4 regions of the Bacillus sp. AL-1R genome follow, and region 2 is predicted to be linked to each of the others. Evidence: riboswitches for the same ligand, from Rfam matches in the RefSeq annotation. Region 2 holds a riboswitch; each other region holds the start of a gene.
What was found. Region 2 has a riboswitch for S-adenosylmethionine ahead of ACSBO6_RS08565 (2,3-diketo-5-methylthiopentyl-1-phosphate enolase). Riboswitches for the same ligand answer to the same signal wherever they lie in the genome.
Positions count from the first base shown of each region.

Region 1: linked by a shared signal. The riboswitch ahead of ACSBO6_RS02495 (methionine ABC transporter ATP-binding protein) and the one ahead of ACSBO6_RS08565 (2,3-diketo-5-methylthiopentyl-1-phosphate enolase) in region 2 are both predicted to bind S-adenosylmethionine.
Region 3: linked by a shared signal. The riboswitch ahead of ACSBO6_RS09895 (bifunctional homocysteine S-methyltransferase/methylenetetrahydrofolate reductase) and the one ahead of ACSBO6_RS08565 (2,3-diketo-5-methylthiopentyl-1-phosphate enolase) in region 2 are both predicted to bind S-adenosylmethionine.
Region 4: linked by a shared signal. The riboswitch ahead of ACSBO6_RS05450 (methionine ABC transporter ATP-binding protein) and the one ahead of ACSBO6_RS08565 (2,3-diketo-5-methylthiopentyl-1-phosphate enolase) in region 2 are both predicted to bind S-adenosylmethionine.

Region 1 covers NZ_CP197469.1:528,218-531,972, forward strand. Annotated here, with positions in the region: gene ACSBO6_RS02480 (ribonuclease M5) at 61-411, shown strand; gene ACSBO6_RS02485 (thioredoxin family protein) at 427-750, shown strand; gene ACSBO6_RS02490 (hypothetical protein) at 953-1,315, shown strand; SAM riboswitch class I at 1,393-1,503, shown strand; gene ACSBO6_RS02495 (methionine ABC transporter ATP-binding protein) at 1,643-2,644, shown strand; gene ACSBO6_RS02500 (methionine ABC transporter permease) at 2,646-3,314, shown strand; gene metQ (methionine ABC transporter substrate-binding lipoprotein MetQ) at 3,337-3,755, shown strand, end outside.
Region 2 covers NZ_CP197469.1:1,816,231-1,819,985, forward strand. Annotated here, with positions in the region: gene ACSBO6_RS08555 (methylthioribulose 1-phosphate dehydratase) at 1-207, opposite strand, end outside; gene ACSBO6_RS08560 (2-hydroxy-3-keto-5-methylthiopentenyl-1-phosphate phosphatase) at 204-857, opposite strand; gene ACSBO6_RS08565 (2,3-diketo-5-methylthiopentyl-1-phosphate enolase) at 864-2,084, opposite strand; SAM riboswitch class I at 2,149-2,252, opposite strand; gene ACSBO6_RS08570 (pyridoxal phosphate-dependent aminotransferase) at 2,311-3,495, opposite strand; gene ACSBO6_RS08575 (carbon-nitrogen family hydrolase) at 3,641-3,755, shown strand, end outside.
Region 3 covers NZ_CP197469.1:2,106,692-2,110,446, forward strand. Annotated here, with positions in the region: gene ACSBO6_RS09890 (terpene cyclase/mutase family protein) at 1-1,677, shown strand, start outside; SAM riboswitch class I at 1,793-1,896, shown strand; gene ACSBO6_RS09895 (bifunctional homocysteine S-methyltransferase/methylenetetrahydrofolate reductase) at 1,977-3,755, shown strand, end outside.
Region 4 covers NZ_CP197469.1:1,163,334-1,167,088, reverse strand. Annotated here, with positions in the region: gene ACSBO6_RS05460 (MetQ/NlpA family ABC transporter substrate-binding protein) at 1-606, opposite strand, end outside; gene ACSBO6_RS05455 (methionine ABC transporter permease) at 641-1,240, opposite strand; partial or broken gene ACSBO6_RS05450 (methionine ABC transporter ATP-binding protein) at 1,272-2,305, opposite strand; SAM riboswitch class I at 2,381-2,487, opposite strand; gene ACSBO6_RS05445 (DUF3231 family protein) at 3,012-3,563, shown strand; gene ACSBO6_RS05440 (YndM family protein) at 3,658-3,755, shown strand, end outside.

The DNA of each region.
Region 1 (3,755 bases), 1.3 Mb from region 2:
TACAAAAGATTTTTAGTCAAAAGTTTTTGAGTCCTATACATTAGGTGATGCCCAGTGAATATTGAAGATCAAAGAAAAGTTATCATTGTCGAAGGTACTACTGATAAGAGAAAGATACAGACGATCATAAAGGAGCCTGTTGATATTATCTGTACGAATGGTACAGTTGGTACTTCAAAGCTAGATGAGCTTGCTGAAATGTTAGATTTAAGAGAAATCTATGTGTTAGTAGATGCAGATGAGGCCGGTGAAAAGCTTAGAAGACTGTTAAAAAGAGAATTTCCACAGGCAGAGCATCTGTACATTGATCGAAGTTATCGAGAAGTGGCAACAGCTCCGAGTCAACATTTAGCTAGTGTATTATTAGGGGCGGATATTTTAGTATTTACAGATTATTTACGTACAAATTAAAAAGGAATAAAGATTATGCAGCAATGGACAAAGAATGAAATAATGCAAAGAGTTCAATCAAAAGAGACAACAGTTATTTATATCTATACCGCAATGTGTGGTACATGCCAAGTAGCGTCAAAAATGCTAGAAATAGTAAATGAGATTCTGCCAAATTTACCAATCTGTAAGGTGAATATTAATGAAATAGTGGAGGAAGCTCAAAGTTGGAAAGTTGAAAGTGTACCTTGTTTACTTATTTTTGAAAATGGGGAAATGAAACAAAAAATTTACGCTTTCAAGTCTGTACCTTATTTACATGAATTGTTAAAAAAATATAATTTATATATTAAACGATGAGTGCATACTGTTAGTTGCACTCTTTTTATATGGCTAAAACTATTTCCTGATTTTAGACATATTTCTTGGGAAATGAGTTGAATGTTGTAGAAATAAAATTAAAATATAGATTTTTATCAAGGTAAATGTCGAGAGAAATATAAAGAATACACCTCTTATCTATGAGAAAATAAGATTAAAGAATTCGGGAGAGGTGTTTATTATGGAAATCAAGGAGTGGGTTGGACAAGCAAGAAACTTATTTATAAAAAAGGAATATTTACAAATCATTTTGCCAATTGAAGAAAAGATTGTAGAAATTAATTGTCTGAATGAAAAAGTTTTTATAAAGTTAAGCAAAAAGGCTCCTTTTATTGAGGTAATTGATCGTTCGATTCCGCAACTCAGAGTTAGTTTTTCAAAGGATGGATGGGAATATCTAAATTCAGGTTTGCAAAGATTAGGGCTTTTATTAAAACTAAATGACGCTTCTTTTGAAGGGAACTATCGATTATTACTACTTATGGAAACCATTTTTCAATATACGAGTGTTGAAAACGAAAAAAAACTTATAGAAAATTGTTGACAACTTGTGTCTATCTTTGTAGAATTGGACTTACGTTAAAGAAATTGCACTCAACAACTAAATAGATCGTAAGTTAACTCTTATCGAGAGAGGTGGAGGGACTGTGCCCTGTGAAACCCAGCAACCGTCAATGATCGTCATTGAAATGGTGCTAATTCCTGCAAAGCATATGCTTTGAGAGATGAGAGAAAGGAATACTTTTTGTATGTTAAACCTTTCTGCTCATGTGAGTTGAAAGGTTTTTTTGTTTTATGCGACTAAAAAAGTACTTTCTTACAAAAAATTGAAAGAAAAGTTGTTAGAATGTTTTGAAAGGAGAACAAGTGTATGATTCAAATAAATAATGTAAGTAAAACATACAAGGGTAAAAAGGGCACAGTTACCGCAGTACAAAATGTTTCGTTAAATATTGAAGCAGGTGAAATTTTTGGCATGATCGGATATAGCGGCGCAGGGAAAAGTACGTTATTACGTATGCTGAATGGACTTGAATCACCTACAACAGGTGAAGTTATTATTAATGGTCAATCGATCTCTAAATGCTCATCTAATCAGTTAAGAAAAGCAAGACAGAAAATAGGAATGATTTTTCAGCATTTTAATTTATTGTGGTCAAGAACTGTATTAGAAAATATACTTTTCCCACTTGAAATTGCTAAAGTTCCAAAAAAGGAAAGCATTAATCGTGCGAAAGAATTAATTAAACTTGTTGGTCTTGAAGGTAGAGAAAATGCTTATCCTTCTGAACTGAGTGGAGGTCAAAAGCAACGTGTCGGAATTGCAAGAGCACTTGCTAATAATCCAGATGTTCTTTTATGTGATGAAGCGACTTCTGCACTAGATCCAGAAACAACGGATTCAATATTAGCTTTACTAACTAATATAAATAAACAGCTTGGCATTACAATTATCCTAATTACTCATGAAATGCATGTCATTCAAAAAATCTGTCAAAGAGTAGCTGTAATGGAAAACGGAAGTGTAGTAGAAGAAGGCCATGTTGTTGATGTATTTACTCGTCCTAAACAAGCAATTACAAAGAAATTTGTGACGCAAATCAAAGGCGATGAAGGTGAAGTAATTTCTCATGGTGATGGGAAGGATAATACTTACAAGCTTACCTTTAAAAATGGTCAAGCAGATCAGCCACATATTTCTGAAGTTGTTAAGCATTTTGATATTGAGATTAACATTCTGCAAGGGAAAATTGTTCAAACTGCTGAAGGCTCTTATGGGACAATGAAGATTCAACTTGTTGGAGACATAAATAACATCAAAGAGGCAATTGCTTATTTAGAATCAAAACAAGTTGAAGTGGAGGTAGCATAAGATGACACAACTTTTTCCGAATGTTGATTGGGATGCAATGCTTTTAGCCACTCAAGAAACATTATTCATGACAGTAATAGCTGCACTTGCAACGTTCATTTTTGGACTAATAATAGGTTTATTCTTATTTTTAACTAGCAAAGATCAGCTTCTTGAAAATAAATTTTTTAATACTATCCTAGCAGCGTTTGTAAATATTTTTCGTTCAATACCGTTTATCATTTTAATCATTTTATTAATTCCATTTACCATCTTTATTCTTGACACTATGCTTGGAGCAAAAGCTGCATTACCAGCATTAATAATTGGTGCTGCACCATTCTATGCAAGGATGGTTGAAATCGGATTACGTGAAATTGATAAAGGTGTAATCGAAGCTGCAAGAGCAATGGGAGCTAGTACCTTTACAATCATCGTAAAAGTATTAATACCAGAAGCATTACCAGCAATTATTTCAGGTTTAACTGTTACTACAATCGCAATTGTTGGTTATACAGCAATGGCTGGTGTAGTAGGTGGTGGTGGACTCGGTAACTTAGCATTTATGGAAGGGTACCAACGTTCAAATAACCAAGTAACACTTGTAGCGACAGTAATTATTTTATTAATCGTATTCATTCTTCAATTTATTGGTGATTTAGTAACAACAAAAATAGATAAAAGAGCTTAATCATATAAGGGAGGAACTGACAGTGAATTTCAAAAAAATCGTAGGATTATTAGGAGCAGGTGTTTTAGCATTATCTTTAGCAGCATGTAATAAAGGTGGAGAAGATAAAAATAAGGAATTAGTGGTTGGTGCATCAAATGTACCGCACGCAGTTATTTTAGAACAAGCTAAGCCAATCCTTGAAAAAGAAGGAATTAATTTAAAAATTGTTAAATTCCAAGATTACGTTTTACCAAATAAAGCACTAAATTCTAAAGAATTAGATGCAAACTATTTCCAACACATTCCATACTTAGAAGCTCAAATGAAAGAAAATGGTTACAAATTTGAAAACGCTGGTGGCATCCACATCGAGCCAATCGGAGTTTATTCTAAAAAATATAAGAGCTTAGATGATCTACCAAATGGAGCTAAAATTATCATGAGTAGCTCAGTAGCTGA
Region 2 (3,755 bases):
AACAGATTGGTCAAATTCATTAACGAGTAAAAAATCGTCATAAGTATGTTTCGTTTTATCTTTACCACTAGTTGTAACTAAAAAGTTTAAAGGTTCATCATTTACTTTAATTGATAAGTTTCCGCTAGTTCCTAAAAACCAATCTCGTTTTGCAAGTACTTTTTTTACCTCGCGGATTTCATCATAATGTTTGAAAAAGTTCTTCATACTAGCACCTCCTTTTCTAATGAAGCTCGAATATCATAGAAATTTTCAAAAGAAATAAAAGGTAAAGATAATTCTTTGCATTTATCTTTTAAGAAATCTCGAGCAAAAATTAAATTGGCTTCTTTGGCAATTTGTAAGTCAGTAATTGAATCGCCAATGACGATGATAAAATCATTTGATTCACTAAACTTTCTTTTAACAGATGGCTTACACATTCCACAATCATTCGTACAGTTTTCATCACAAGAGTGATCCCAATGAATTTTTACCGTTTGACCTGTAAAGTCAGTACGATTACATAAAACATCCGAAAGTGGAAGGTAATCGGCTAATATTGGATGAACGAAAAAGTCTAGTCCACCACTTACAACTTTTAACTCATATTGTTGAGCTCTTACAAATTGAATAAAATCGCTAAAACCATCTCGAATGACAGTTCGATCAATTACAAAATCGGTCATTTCTTGTTTTTTCGATGAAGGAATTGTAGCAAACATTTTCTCTACGCCTTCTCGAATCGATAGATTGCCATTTAATACGTCATTTATTTGTTCACTTACAGAGGGAGGAGCAAATTCTTTAATTAAATTAACGATATTGTCCCCTTCAGTAATTGTTCCATCAAAATCACAAAAAATCTTTATTGCCATTGTTGTTTACCCCCAAAGTTGTAATGCTTTTTGTAATGATGTATTTGGAAGTGCGTAGTCTTCTAGCTCAACTCCAGAAAGTGTTGCTGAAATTGCTTCTCTAAATGCATTCCCTCCACCAATTGGACCGTCCGGATGACCATGAACACCGCCACCAGCATTGATGACTTGCTCAATTCCAAAATCTTGAATTAATTGAGGCACAAGACCTGGGTGAATTCCAGCAGATGGTACTGGAAAAGTTTCTTTTAATCCATTTGATATCGTTAAATTTTCAGCAATTTTTAAAGCTGTCTCTTTTTGTAATGCAACGGATCCATATGGAGAAGGGAAAAGACTAAAATCTGCACCAGCAATTCGTAAAAGTTTCCCTAGTAATAATCCAGCGTCGATTCCATAAATTGGTGATGCTGTATATGCACCTGATACTGCAGGATGAGCCATAATTGGAATATTAATTGATGGATCTTCTGCCAAACCTTGCAGTACATCAATTCCATACGAGAATACATTTAATAAAAATACATCGGCCCCAGCTTCAACTGCACGTAATGCTTTTTCTTTTAGTTCATATGTACGGCCAGTTAAATTCACGGCATATAATGTTTTATGTCCTGTTTTCTCATAAACTTGGTTCAATATATTTTTACCGTACGTAACACGATCCGTTATTGATGTATTTGTGTCAAAAAGAATCTCGTCATCTTTAATTAAATCAACACCACCTAAAGCTTGCTTTTTTAATTCGTCTGAAATGTATTGAATATCTCTGCCGATAATTGATTTGAAAATGCTCATTAATAAAGGTCGATCATAGACGTCCAATTTCTCTCGAATGCCTTTAATACCAAATTTTGGACCTGGAAAAAGAGATAGAATATCATCAGTAAAATTTAAATCAATTAGTTTGACTTCTCCATCAAGGGATAGCTTACCGAAAACAGTCGTTAAAATAGCTGGTAGATCAGAGGTGAAATTTAAGCTAGGATAGTAGATTTCAATCATTCCTTTTGTCGGTTTATACCCTAAAAAGTTAACGATATTTTCTTCGCAATCTAATTCACGAACTGAAAGTACTTTGCCTTTATGTTTTTGTAATTGAATTTGATCATTTTGAGGTAAATTCGTCCAAGAACCAACCGTTAAACCTAACGCAATTGCCTCTGCCTTTTTTTCCAAATGATGATTTTTATCATAAACTTGGTAAGTTGCTATTACTCCACTCATTTCAAAACCTCCAAAAAGTTTTAATCAAACAAAAAACCTCTCCACTAAGGAGAGGTTTACCTACACCTTATCTGCCAGCAAATGCTGCGAGAATTAGCACCGTACTAGTTAACTAGCCGGTTGCCGGGTTTCATCGGGCTCGGTCCCTCCACCTACTCTGAATAAAGTTAATATTTAATTTTGAATACTTAATCTAATCGCATTATTTCATGAACAATCATAATTGTCAAACATTAAATTTAGAAAATATTTCAATCTCTTTTAATCTAGCAACTGCTTCTTTCAATCGATCAGTATCTGAAAGGAGACCGACTCTTACATAACCTTCACCATACTCTCCAAATCCATTTCCTGGAGCAACTGCGATATGTGCTTTTTCAAGTAATAGATCAGCAAATTCCTGTGATGTAAAACCTGATGGAATCCTTAACCAGGCAAAAAACGAACCTGCTGGTGCTGTTACTTCCCAGCCGATTTCATGGCAGCCACTAATAAATACATTTCTACGCTCTTCATAAAGAGCTAAAAGTTGTTTTACACTATCTTGCGATTGAGTTAGAGCGGCTACTGCAGCTTCTTGAACAGCAGGGAAGATGCTAACATAAAGATGATCCTGTAATAGATTAATTGCTGAAATGACCTCTTTATTTCCAACTGCAAAACCGATTCTCCAACCCGCCATATTATAAGTTTTAGAAAGGGTATAGATTTCAATCCCGCATTCCTTTGCTCCTGGTGTTTGAAGATAACTTAAAGGTTTTTTGCCGTCAAAACCAAATGCACCATATGCAAAATCATGACAAACTGTAATATTATTATTTTTTGCAAGCTCAACTGTTTCTTTAAAAAATTCTTCTGTTGCTATAGCACCTGTTGGATTATTTGGATAATTGATAAATAATATTTTACTAGCATCCAAAACATCATGAGGAATTAATTGATAATCTGGTAAAAATTGATTTTGCTCAAGTAATGGGAGCATGTATGGTACTGTTTTGGAAAGGGATATACCAGATAAATAGTCTGGGTAGCCTGGGTCAGGTACTAAAATTGTATCTCCTGGGTCACATAAACAAAGTGGTAGCTCAACTAATCCAGCTTTACCACCGAATAATATGGCTACTTCTTCCTCTGGGTCTAAATCAACATCATACTCTCGTTTGTAAAATTCGACAACAGCTTTTTTTAAAGAGCTCAATCCTCTAAACGGAGAATAACGATGAGTTAAAGGGTTTTCAACAGATTTTTGTAGTGCTTTAATAATATGGTCAGGTGTAGGTTGATCTGGATTTCCTTGACCAAGATTAATGACATCATGACCATTACCGATTGACTGATTCACTTTTTGAACTAGTGATGCAAAAAATTGTTTTGGTAAATTGTTTAATAGTTTACTATGATTCAAGTGTATCACTCCAAAAATATAATAAAATTAATTTAATAAATCGTTTCTTAATCGAATGATTTTCATGAACGACTGTTGCAATAACTTTCACCATCATATATGCTCGATGTAAAAATGTCTATAAAATTTAGAATAGGGTGAATAAATTGTGATTAAAATTGCGTGTATTCAATGTGACGTTATTTTAGGAGAATCAAAGGCTAATTTAGAGAAAATAAGAACGCAAATAAACGAGGCACTGAAAGAAAATATTCGTGTAATCGTAT
Region 3 (3,755 bases), 290 kb from region 2:
ATCATCAATCTTCAATATCCAAATGGAGCCTGGAAATTATACGAAGATGAAAAAGAAGGAAACTTAAATGCAACGGTACAAGCTTACATAGCTTTATTAATCTCAAAAAAGTATACAAAAGAACATTTAAGTATGAAAAAAGCTGAAAAATTTATTCGTGAAAACGGTGGTATTAAAAAAACACATTTTATGTTAAAGGTGATTCTGGCTACTCATGGTTTGATTGAGTATCCCAAATTATTTTACTTTCCGATGAGTTATTTTTTACTGCCAGATAAAATACCGTTAAGTTTATTTGATTTAAGCAATTATGCTAGAGTTCATTTAGTTCCAATGATCATTTGTATAAATAAGCGATTTAAAGTGAAATTGGATGACGATCTAAATATCGATCATCTTATGGAAACTAGTGAGGTAGATTGGTTTTATGAAGAACGAGGGAGTTTTTATCAATTTTTACTTGAAGAAGGAAAGAAGTTAGCTTCATATCCTCTTTATTTTCAGCAAAAGGGATATGAAAAGGCAAAGAACTTTATGCTTGATCGTATTGAAACAAATGGAACTTTTTATAGCTATGCTACTTCGACGTTTTATATGATTTATGCCTTAATGGCTTTAGGCTATGAAACTACTTCATCTGTTATTCAAAATGCGCTACAGGGACTTCTTTCATATGCAGCTGATACTGAAGCAGGAATTCATATTCAAAATTCGCCATCAAAAGTTTGGGATACTGCATTATTGTCATATGCCATACAAGAAGCTGGTTACAAAGTAAGTGATCCGATTGTATCGAAATCGATAAGTTACTTAATTAAAAAACAACAGAATAGTATTGGTGATTGGAAGATTCATGTTAAAAATGTAAGTCCTGGTGGTTGGGGTTTTTCCGATGTTAATTCTTTTATCCCAGATAATGATGATACTGGTGCTGCTTTAAGGGCATTAGCAAGAAGCGCTTTAGATCAATCCACAATTCATGATCGTTGGTTAAGAGGGGTACATTTTTTACTTGGACTTCAAAATGAAGATGGTGGTTGGGGAGCATTTGAAAAAAATGTAACGAATAAGTGGCTAACATTTGTGCCAATTGAAAATGCAAAAGATGCAATCATTGATCCTTCCACTGCAGATTTAACAGGTCGCATTTTAGAATTTATTGGATATTATACGTCCATTTCAAACGATGACCCGATTGTGAAAAAGGCAGTTGATTGGCTTTTAAAAAACCAAAAAAGAAATGGCAGCTGGTATGGTAGGTGGGGAATTTGTTATATTTATGGAACTTGGGCAGCGATTACTGGTCTTAGAGCAGTAGGGATTCCTAAAAATCATGAGGCAATTAAAAAAGCTGAGAAATGGTTAGTTAGTATTCAAAACGAAGACGGAGGGTGGGGAGAATCGGGTCTTTCAGCTGTTAAAAATAAATATGTTCCTTTAAAATATAGTACTCCTAGTCAAACAGCCTGGGCAGTTGATGCTTTACTTTCAATTCGCAATAAAGAAGATGAAGTAATTAGAAAAGGAATTAAATTTTTAACGAATCAAACTGATTTGACTAATAAAGCATTAACTTACCCAACAGGATTAGGCTTACCCGGTCAGTTTTATATCCACTATCATAGCTATAATGAAATTTATCCGCTATTAGCACTAGCACATTATAAAAATAGTTAAATAATACTATTATGTTAACAAAATATATTTATTTTTGAAAATCTTTCCATAAATGTCTTTTCTTTAACATATAAATATAGTAAACTGTTTTATATTCAATATAACAACTAAATAATCCTTATCGAGAGCGGTGGAGGGACTGGCCCTATGAAACCCGGCAACTTTAGCGAAAGCTAAAAAGTGCTAAATCCAGCATGTTTAAAACATGAGAGATAAGGCGTAATCTGTACTTTAACGTCATTCTCTCATTTTGTTGAGAGAATGGCGTTTTTTATTTTATATAAACGGGAAGTGATTGAATGGGCTTATTGGAAAAGTTAAAGGATGGAATTGTTTTAGGTGATGGCGCAATGGGAACACTTTTGTACTCTGGCGGACTTCACAGTTGTTTTGAAGAACTTAATATTACTGAGCGTGATCGGATCATTCATATACATGAACAATATATAGATGCTGGCGCAGAAGTGATTCAAACTAATTCATACGGTGCTAATGCCGGAAAACTGAGACAATATGGTTTGGAGAAGCTTGTTAAGCAAATCAATCAAATGGCTGTTAGAAATGCTAGAGCGGCTTCAAAAGGAAGAGCTTTAGTAATTGGTGGGATCGGTGGAATGAAATATGTAGGTTCTACTTTTACGACAGCTTTAGAACGTGAGATGATGATACTTGAGCAAGCTTCAGCCTTACTAGAAGAAGGCGTAGATGGGATTATGCTTGAAACATTTTATGATGAAAATGAATTATATGATGCTGTCAATCTATTAAGAGGAAGAACCGATTTACCAATCATTGCCCAAGTAACACTACAAGAAATTGGCGTCATGCAAAGTGGGCAATATATTGAAAAAATTCTTCCTAATTTAGTAGATTTAGGTGCAGATGTAGTCGGAATCAATTGTCATCTTGGACCTCTTCATATGCTGGAGTCATTAAATACAGTTTCATTACCGACAAATGGTTATTTATCGGCATTCCCAAATTCAGGATTACCGCTATACACTGAGGGGAAATACGTATACAAATCGAATCCAGAATATTTTGAAGATATGGCAAAACCATTTATTGAACAAGGTGTAAGATTAATCGGTGGATGCTGCGGTACAACACCAGCGCATATCGCTGCTTTACGAAGTAAGATTGATACTTTACAGCCTGTTACAAAAAAAGAAGTGAAAAACAGAGCAATTAAAATTACAATTCCAAAGCAAGTAGAGCAAAAGAATGAAACGCTAGCAGAAAAGGCAAAAAATAAAACGACAATCATTGCAGAGCTAGATCCGCCAAAAACATTACAAACAAGAAAGTTTTTTGAAGGAGCGAAGGCATTACATAGAGCAGGGGCTGATGCAATCACCTTAGCAGATAATCCTTTAGCTTCACCTAGAATTTCGAATGTGGCGATGGCATCCCTGCTTCAAAGACTGGATGTACCGGTCTTGACGCATCTAACTTGTAGAGATCGGAATATGATTGGACTCCAATCTCATTTAATGGGGTTAGCAACTTTAGGATTAAATGAGGTTCTAGCTATAACAGGTGATCCAGCAAGGGTAGGAGATTTTCCAGGTGCAACTTCAGTTTATGATGTAGCATCACTTGAACTGATTCGAATGATTAAAGAAATGAATGAAGGTAGACTTTATTCCGGTAAGAGCTTAGGAAATGGAACAAGATTTTCAGTCGCTGCTGCTTTTAATCCGAATGTCCGAAAATTTGATGCAGCAATTAAAAGGCTTGAGAAAAAGGTCGAGGCGGGTGCGGATTATTTTTTAACACAGCCAATATATGATTTTGAAACGATTGATAAATTATATGAGGCAACACGTCATATAAAACAGCCAATTTTTATTGGAATTATGCCACTAGTTAGTAAGAAAAATGCTGATTTTATCCATTATGAAGTACCAGGAATTACTTTATCAGAAGAGGTAAGAAATAGAATTTCATCAGTTGAACCAGAAAGAGCAGTTGATGAAGGTAAACAAATTGCGAAAGAGCTAATTGATTATGTTAAGGATAAATTTAACGGGATTTATTTTATCACTCCATTTTTGAAGTATGAAATAACAGAGGAC
Region 4 (3,755 bases), 650 kb from region 2:
TGATACATCTACACTTTGTACTGCTCTTGGTAGTTGTGCTGCTTCAATTGGTTTGAATTGAAGTTTTTTCGGATTATCCTTTATGTCCTTTTCAGATGCTGTTAAAGGATCAACTTTTGGATCAATTTTAATTAATTTCGAATCCTCTAAAACACCTAATGCTCTTGCAAGGTTTACAGGATCATTAGGGATTGCTATTGTTGCGCCATCAGCAATTTTATCAACAGACTTAAACTTATTCGAAAAAACACCCATCGGTGCTGTTGGTACTACGATCAACTCAGACAACTTCAAATTATGCTCTTTTGCAAAATTCTCCATATAAATTTTATGTTGGAATAGGTTAGCATCTAAATTACCATTTCCTAATGCGATATTTGGTTGAATATAATCACTAAACTCAACAACCTTTACTTTATAACCTTTCTTTTCAAGAATAGGCTTAATTGCATTTGAAACCATGTCACTATATGGTCCAGAAGTCGCACCAATTGTGATGTTCTTCTTATCCGTATTATTTTTTGATGAAGTTTTATCTGTCTTGCCACATGCTGCAAAAAGGTTTATAGACAATAGAAAGACTAAAGCAAGTAGTAATTTTTTCATTTGAATGATCCTCCAAATCAGAAATAGTATGTACTTAACGCTTATCTACTTTTCGGGCAATTAGATCACCTGCAAGTTGAATTAGCTGAACTAAACAAATTAACACAACAATTGTTGTTAACATGACAGTATTATCGTATCGATAGTAACCAAAGCGAATGGCAAGGTCTCCTATCCCCCCACCGCCGATAATACCAGCCATAGCAGAATATCCAATTAAACTAATCGTCGTAAGTGTAATCCCTTGAATAATACTTGGACGAGCTTCAGATAGTAATACATCTTTTATAATCATCCAAGGTGTTGCTCCTACCGCTACTGCGGCTTCGATGATCCCTTTATTTGTTTCTCTTAGAGATGTTTCTACGATTCTAGCAAAAAACGGAATCCCAGCAACAGATAAAGATACACTAGCAGCCGTTGGACCAATTGTACTTCCTGTTAGAAAATTCGTAATTGGTAAAAGTGCGACTAGCAAAATAATAAATGGGATGGAACGAACCATATTCACAATAAATCCTAAAATAGATTTAAGTCCTCTATTTTCTAAAAATAAATCTTTATCTGTAACAAATAAAAGAATGCCAAGTGGGAGTCCAATAATGATGGCAACTGCAAGAGCAATCAGCACCATATATATCGTTTCAAAAAATGCTTTATCTAAATCAGGCAGTAACGTTAATAGCGATTCGATCACCTAAAATCACCTCCAAGTTGTTTGTTCGATCTTGAATATACGCAATTGCTTTTAATACTTCTGCTTGTTCTCCTGAAATCTCCATTATAAAAATTCCGAGTGGAGTTTCTTGAATATACTCAATTTTCCCATGAAGAATATTCCCTTTTACCTTAAATTGTTGAAGCATATCAGACACAACGGATTCTTCCGCTACATTTCCTTTGAACGTTATTTTGATTACTGTTCCCTTGCTGTTTTTTAGCAAATGTTCAGGTAGTTCAAATTGTAAAATCGTGTTAATAAAGTCCTTTGTTAAAGCCTCTTTTGGTTTTGCGAATATATCGTATACTGGGCCAATTTCAATTATTCTGCCATCTTGCATTACAGCAATTCGGTCACAGACATCTTTTACAACATCCATTTCATGTGTAATAAGAACAATCGTTAATCCTAGTTCTTTGTTTATTTTTCTAAGTAATTGTAGGATCGATTTTGTTGTGCTTGGGTCAAGCGCTGATGTTGCTTCATCACAAAGAAGTACATGCGGTTCATTTGCTAGTGCTCGAGCAATCCCGACACGCTGCTTTTGACCACCACTAAGCTGGGAAGGATAAACATCCCTTTTATCAGAAAGGCCAACTAATTCAAGTAATTCCAGTACCCTTTTTTCAATTTCCACCTTGGATTTGTTAGCAGCTTTTAAAGCAAATGCTATATTCTCAAACACAGTTTTAGAAGAAACTAAATAAAAGTGTTGAAAAATCATGCCAATTTTCTGACGCTCTTTCCTTAACTCTTTAGTTGAAAGTGAATTAAATTCACACCGTCAATATATACATTTCCCGAAGTAGGCTTTTCTAAAAAATTTAAACATCTTAGAAGTGAACTTTTCCCTGCTCCGCTATATCCGACTATACCGAATATTTCGCCTTTTTCAATCGTAAGAGAGACATCATGTACGCCTATAATTGTATTTTTTTTCGTTTTATACTCTTTTACTAGATGATCTACACGAATCATGAATAACCTCCTATTAGTTTTAGGTAAAAAAAAGCCTCTTTCATTCAGAAAGAGGCATCGGAAACAATTGTTTTCGACTTATCTTTCAGAATGAATTCATTCTGCAGGAAGTGGCACCGTTCCTTAAAAAGGAGGTTGCCGGACGTCATAGGGCCTGATCCCTCAGTCACTCTCGATAAGTTTGAGTTATGTAATTTCTTTAAAAGAATCATAAATCCTAGTAAACAGATTGTCAATATGCGAATTCAAACGTTTTTATTAAGATAACGCTTTCATTGTTGGATTTATTAGAAAAAATAAAATTTTAAAATTTTTTGATTACTGAATATTTAATACATCGTTCTAATTCTTTTTAATTGGATAAATTTCTTCCCCATAATCATGATTTGGAAAATATGAACTCTTAATAGGAAAATCAGTAACTAATTTCTCACCAAACAAACCATACTTTTCCCAATATCTCGTTTTAAATTCAATCAAAAAATAGATAATCTTTTAAACACTAGTCGATTTCAATTGATTTATAATTCATGTTATCTATATCTAAAAAAAAGCTAATCTAAGTTCTGTGCATTTAGCTAGTTAAAATATAAAAGGTAATGCAATCCTTTTTAATATGAGACATTGCTCATATAAATAAATAGTATAAAACAATCCAAAGGTTCCATAATAATTTTCGTACCTACCTCTTTATAAGGAGATTAGTATGAATTTATTTGAGAAGGGAAGTAAATTTATAATGGGAGTATTAAGTGGCAATCCACAAAATGAGCCTTTACATTACGGAGAAGTATACGGTCTATGGAGTCATCTATCAGCTACTAAAGCTGGTGTAGATACGTACCAAGTTTATATTAACCATACTGGTGATGAAGAGTTAAGAGCATTTTTAAAACAAGTAATTGAAAATTCAATGAAACCTGCAATAAAAGAAATTGAGGAAGTTCTTTTACATAATGATATTGCAGTTCCTCCTACTCCATCAGAACGACCAGAAGCCGATTTAGAACAAATTCCAGCAGGAGCTAGGTTTCAAGATGCTCAAATCGCTTACATGGTTGCTGCTGGAATAGCAGCTGGAGTATCGGCCGATGCTGCATTAATGAGCCAATCAATTCGTGAAGATATTGGCACTATGTTTGCTAGTTTTGGGGCAAAAAAAGCAAAAGATGGAGCGGCACTACTACAAATCATGAAAACTAAAGGTTGGTTAGTTCCACCACCTCTTCATTTTGAAACAAAACAACAACAACATTAAGAAATTTGTCCACCTATTAAATAGGTGGATTTTTTATATATGAACAGAATATATGTGAAACAAATTTCTCATAATAAGTTCAGGAGGGATTTCTATGAAACATATAAAAGCATTTGTCATTAAATTTATTGCCTGTCTTGCATTACTATATATAATTTTAGGTATCGGATACGATATGGCATTTAGAAATGT